Linked DNA regions of Zobellia nedashkovskayae. Each later gene encodes a partner of the first gene's protein in a complex. Links are inferred from orthologs where the notes say so. Each region holds a gene or a part of one and is shown on either strand. Other genes may lie near its edges.

Evidence for each region. The genes of interacting proteins can lie anywhere in the genome.
Region 2: the proteins of dnaG (region 1) and dnaB are in contact, whole or in part, in a crystal structure (PDB 2R6A), measured with the Geobacillus stearothermophilus proteins. The link is inferred for Zobellia nedashkovskayae from one-to-one orthologs. Residues at the interface, in WP_049624496.1 of Geobacillus stearothermophilus: Lys456, Leu457, Leu458, Pro459, Ala460, Asn463, Ala464, Leu467, Leu535, Leu536, Ile537, Ala538, Gln544, Glu545, Asp548, Tyr549, His552; in WP_033016901.1 of Geobacillus stearothermophilus: Ser13, Glu15, Ala16, Gln18, Glu91, Leu92, Asp94, Ala95, Val96, Pro97, Thr98, Ala99, Ala100, Asn101, Tyr104, Tyr105, Ile108.

Annotation. Positions count from the first base shown.
Region 1 is NZ_JADDXR010000002.1:2,430,560-2,433,489, forward strand. The notes cover bases 5-2,927. They hold dnaG (DNA primase), read left to right. Parts: upstream 5-437; coding sequence 438-2,417; downstream 2,418-2,927. Other genes in these bases: IWB64_RS10150 (PQQ-dependent sugar dehydrogenase), read left to right, coding at 5-370; IWB64_RS10160 (response regulator), read right to left, coding at 2,505-2,927. In the rest of the region: more of IWB64_RS10150, read left to right, coding at 1-4; more of IWB64_RS10160, read right to left, coding at 2,928-2,930. UniProt on the Escherichia coli protein: RNA polymerase that catalyzes the synthesis of short RNA molecules used as primers for DNA polymerase during DNA replication.
Region 2 is NZ_JADDXR010000002.1:15,065-17,961, forward strand. What follows is about bases 8-2,897. They hold dnaB (replicative DNA helicase), read right to left. Parts: upstream 2,282-2,897; coding sequence 734-2,281; downstream 8-733. Other genes in these bases: IWB64_RS00065 (asparagine synthetase B), read right to left, coding at 8-621; IWB64_RS00075 (acetyl-CoA carboxylase carboxyltransferase subunit alpha), read right to left, coding at 2,437-2,897. In the rest of the region: more of IWB64_RS00065, read right to left, coding at 1-7. UniProt on the Escherichia coli protein: The main replicative DNA helicase, it participates in initiation and elongation during chromosome replication. Travels ahead of the DNA replisome, separating dsDNA into templates for DNA synthesis.

The DNA of each region.
Region 1 (2,930 bases):
GCAAGATGACCCACACCAAGATCTGGTAGATAAGGCAATTATTCCGGATGTTCCAGTGGGTAGCCATACCGCTTCTTTAGGTTTAACTTTTTATAAAGCAAATCAGTTTCCTGAAAAATATAGTAATGGGGCGTTTGTGGGTCAACATGGTTCTTGGAACAGAGCTCAGTTTTCTGGTTATAAGGTGGTTTTTGTGCCTTTTATTGATGGCAAGCCTCAAGCGCCAAAAGATTTTCTTTCTGGTTTTATTGCAAATGAGGAGGCTGGTGAGGTGTATGGAAGGCCTGTGTGTGTTGCGGTGGCAACAGATGGTTCTCTTCTGGTAAATGATGATGATAGCGGGATAATTTGGAGAATTAAAGCTAATTAGATAAATCCTAATTTTTAAATGTGGAATAGTGTCTTATCTTTAGACACTATTTTTATTTTTAACTGATTTGATTTCAAAAAACACAATTGATAAAGTTTACGAGACCGCCCGTTTAGAGGAGGTTATTGGCGATTTTGTACAATTGAAAAAATCAGGGTCTAACTTTAAGGGACTTAGTCCTTTTTCTGATGAACGATCACCAAGTTTTATGGTGTCTCCCGTAAAGCAGATTTGGAAAGATTTTAGTAGTGGAAAAGGGGGTAACGTGGTAGCGTTTTTAATGGAACATGAGCACTTTACTTATCCTGAGGCTATAAAGTACTTGGCTAAAAAGTATAATATTGAAATAGAGGAGACCGAGCGTACTGATGAGCAAAAGCAAGAAGCAGATGAGCGTGAAAGTATGTATCTGGTTTCGGAATTCGCCCAAAAGCATTTTGCTCAAATGCTTTGGGATACGGAATTAGGCAAGGCCATTGGGCTTAGCTATTTTAAGGAGAGAGGTTTTACTGAAGAGATTATAAAAAAATTTAATCTTGGATATTGTCTGGATCAATGGGATGGTTTTACCAAGGCGGCTTTGGATAACGGGTATAAATTAAAGTACCTGCAGCAAACAGGCCTTACAATCGTTAAAGAAGACGCTCAGAACCCAAATAACCCTAAGACGTTCGATCGTTTTAAAGGGCGGGTAATGTTTCCTATACACTCTATGAGTGGTAGAGTATTGGGTTTTGGAGGCCGTATTCTTGGAAATGATAAAAAGGCAGCCAAATATCTGAATTCTCCAGAAAGCGATATTTACCATAAGAGCAAGGTGCTTTACGGAATCTATCATGCCAAACAGTCTATAGCCAAAGAGGATAATTGCTATTTGGTGGAAGGCTACACAGATGTTATTCAGTTTTATCAAAGGGGAATCCATAATGTAGTTTCATCTAGTGGTACGGCATTGACACCTGATCAAATTCGCTTGATAAATAGGTTAACCAAAAACATCACTGTTCTTTTTGATGGCGACGCAGCGGGTCTACGGGCATCTTTACGTGGTATAGATTTGATTTTGGAGCAAGGAATGAACGTAAAGGTCTGTACTTTTCCAGAAGGGGAGGATCCAGATAGTTTTGCCAAGAATAATGCCCTAGAAGATGTACAGCTCTACTTAGAGGAAAAGTCACAGGATTTTATACAGTTTAAAGCGGGGCTTTTGGCTCAAGAAGCAGCCAACGACCCTATAAAGAGAGCGGATACGGTTAGGGATATCATACAGAGTATTTCAAAAATACCGGATGCCATAAAGCGGGAAATCTATATTCAGGAGTGTGCCAATATCATGAAGGTATCGGAAGGTGTGCTATTCAGTACACTGGCACAGATGGGTAAAAAAGAATCTTCGGATGCTTCTAAAAATCAAAAACCAGAGCAAAAAGCCTTTGATGTAGTTAAGAACGAAGCTCCGCAGGAAAAAGTAGATGTACAATATTTGTTGGAGCGCAAGATTATAGAGTTATTATTGTTGTACGGAGGTGAAAAGGAAGAATTTGAAGATTTGGTACTGAAAGAAAGTGAATCGGGTGATTTGGTGTTGGAACCGGAATCTGTTGAAGCTAAAGTTTACGAAAAGATTTATTTAGATCTTCAGGATGATGAGATTGAATTGGCCAATGAACAGTTTCGGCAGATTTATTCTAAACTTATTGAGGCATTGAATCAAGAGGCAGACTTTACTATAAGTAAATTTCTGAGTGGCCTTGATCAACAGTTGGTATCCGAAATTTCTTCAATCTTAATGGAGGAAGAAAAATATACATTACATAGTTGGGAACGGAAAGATATCTATCCTAAAAAAAAGGAAGTAGGGGTAGCGCAGTTGGTAAGCGAGACTATTTTGACCTTACGTTGTTTTCTCATTAAAAAGCGCATGACCGCTTTGCAAGATAATACCAAAGAAAGCGTAGAAGACCATAGGGAAACCCTAGAGGAAATCATGAACTATTTACAGCTCAATAAGCTGCTCAATAAGAAATTGAATCGAGTATTTTCTTAACTATAACTTCGTGAACATTAAAAATTAGGCACAAAAAAACCCTAACGGAAATCATCAGGGTTTGTACGTGTTACGAATGTAAACTTTTTAATAAAGTTCTAGTGCTTTTGCTTGTTGCAAAAGATCTACCATGTTGTCTACGTTCAATTTCTTCATCAAACGAGCCTTGTAGGTGCTCACTGTTTTTTCGTTTAAGTTCAAACCGATGGCAACATCTTTGTTACGCTTTCCGCTGGCTAATAACTTAAGTACTTCAACCTCACGAGTAGAAAGTTTTCTAAAGAACCTTCTTGGTTTCTGGGTACCTTCATCAAAAGCTAAACGTTGCGCAAGTTCATTTGTAATGAACATATTGCCTTCGCTTACTTTTTTAACTGCTGTTATGATGTAGTCTATGTCTGAAGCTTTTGAAAGATATCCAAAGGCACCTGCGCGAATTGTACTTAGTGCATATACGTCTTCAGATTGACCGCTATACATTAATACTCTAACACTTGGGTACTCTTTTTTGAT
Region 2 (2,897 bases), 2.4 Mb from region 1 along the record:
TCCTTTCTCCTCCGATACTTTTGAAAACCCATGCTCACTAGCCAGAGCTTCAGCAGATTTTTTTTGTTCAATGTACCACGGCGCTGCTCTATAAGCTCCATAAAATTTACCATATTGGCCCGTGAAATCTTCATGATGAAGGTGCAACCAATCATATAGTGCCAGTTTATCACCTAAAACTTCTTCATCATAAATCGTTACATAAGGAATCTCAGCATAGGTCAAAACCATAGTTACGGCATCATCCCAAGGTTGGTTTCCTTTTGGAGAGTAGACGGCAATTTTAGGCGCTTTTTCAAGAATTACCGCATCTTGATTTTTTGAAGGACTGCTGATGTCAGTTAAAATACTTTGAGTTTGACTATCGGATAAAATTTCAAAAGAAACACCGCGTATTTGACATTCTTTACGAATAACGTCTCCATCAGGAAGTAAAAATGAACCCCCTCTATAATTTAAAAGCCACTGTACTTTTTGTTGTTTGCTTAACACCCAATAGGTGATTCCGTAAGCTTTTAGATGATCCTTCTGCCCATCAACATCCATAGGAATTAAAATGGAAGATGCACAAACCTGCAAAACACCTATGAAGAAGAAAAGAGTTGATAAAAGCGATTTCATCATATGTATAGCTCTTTGATTTTCTCTAAAGATACTTGAAAAAGTACGCTTTTTATGATAGCCAAAGTTAAAGCTATTAGAAAACTACCCAATTTTTTTGATACATCTTCTATTAAAATGGCACATCATTGTCTTCATCTGCACTTAAATCATTCATAGAGCTACCAAAAGCTTGGTTAGCATCCGGTAGATTTTTTGTTATAAACGGATTATCCTCGTTCTCGTTCATTTTAGACTGAAACTCAAATGGAGAGTCAAAATCATCTAAATTATCAAACTTACCAAGGTTACCGATAAATTTAAGACGAATGCTTTCAAGACCACCATTACGGTGTTTTGCCACGATAAATTCCGCCTGACCCTGTGTTGGGCTTCTTTCTTCATCATCCCACTCATCAATTTTATAGTACTCAGGACGGAAAATAAATGATACAATATCCGCATCCTGCTCAATTGCACCAGATTCACGTAAATCTGAAAGTAAAGGTCTTTTACTACCACCACGCGTTTCAACCGCACGAGATAACTGAGATAAGGCAATTACCGGTATATTCAATTCTTTTGCCAGTGCTTTAAGGTTTCGCGAAATGGTAGAAATTTCCTGTTCACGGTTACCCCCTTTACCAGTTCCACCAGCGGTCATTAACTGTAAGTAGTCAATGATTATAATCTTAATATTATGTTGCGAAGCTAAACGTCTCGCTTTTGCGCGTAAATCAAAAATGGATAACGATGGTGTATCATCAATAAACAAAGGCGCTTTTTCTAATGCTTTTACTTTTACATTTAATTGCTCCCACTCGTGTTTTTCTAGTTTACCAGTTCTCAGCTTTTCAGATGAAAGCCCGGTTTCCGAAGAAATTAAACGGGTAATTAACTGTACGGAAGACATCTCACACGAGAAGAATGCTACACCTTGACCACCATCTACCGCAATATTCCTTGCCATAGATAAGGTTAAAGCTGTTTTACCCATACCAGGACGTGCCGCAACAATAATTAAATCACTAGGCTGCCAACCAGATGTTAACTTATCCAGTTTATCAAAGCCGGTAGCAATACCGCTCATCCCCTCTTTGTTGGATATTTCTTCAATCTTTTTCTTAGCCTGAATCACAAGATCCATGGCTGTTTCGGCAGAGCGCTTTAAGTTACCTTGTGTAACATCGTAAAGTTTAGACTCTGCACTATCCAAAAGGTCAAAAACATCTGTAGATTCATCATAAGCCTCTTCAATAATCTCATTAGAGATTTTTATTAGGCTTCTTTGAATGTACTTCTGAAGTATAATACGTGCATGGAACTCAATATGCGCCGAAGAAGCTACTTTTTGAGTCAATTTAATCAGGTAAAAATCACCTCCAATAGTATCTAACCGTCCGTCTCTCTTTAATTGGGAAGAAACCGTTAATAAATCCACCGGTTCTGAACTTTCGAAAAGTTTAAAAATAGCCTCATAGATGTGACGGTGGGCATCCTTATAGAAAACATCCGGGTGTAGGATATCGATCACTTCATCCACACCTTTCTTATCTATCATCATCGCACCAAGAACAACCTCCTCTAAATCAACAGATTGTGGTGGTATTTTACCACGTTCTAAATTGATTAGGGTAGATTTATCTATTTTTCTGGCCACGACCGGATTAATTTTTTCCATTTCACGAAATTATGCAATTAACTAAAAAACAAAGCGAAGTATAGTTAACAGGTAATGAACATTACCCTGTTAATAAGTTACGATTTTATGTTGATAACAAAAAAAATCTGAGGAAAGTCTTCCTCAGATTTTAGTCAGCTTGTTAAAAGCGTACGTTAACCGTTAAAAACACCCATTTGGGCGTATTTTTCCATTCTTATTTTTACCAATTCCTTTGGGGATAACTTTTCTAAAGCTTCAAATTGAGTAGTAATTTTGTTTTTTACCACATCAAAGGTCTTTTCCCGATTTGCATGCGCTCCACCTGCTGGTTCACGTACAATTTCATCGATAAGTTTTAATTTTTTCATATCCGTAGCAGTCAGTTTTAATGCTTCTGCTGCCACTTCTTTGTATTCCCAGCTTCTCCAAAGAATTGAAGAGCAAGATTCTGGTGATATTACGGAATACCACGTATTTTCTAACATCAATACCTTATCACCTACACCTATCCCTAAAGCTCCTCCAGAAGCCCCTTCACCAATAATTACAACAATAATTGGCACTTTAAGACGGGTCATCTCTAGAATATTACGAGCAATAGCCTCTCCCTGTCCACGTTCTTCTGCCTCAATAC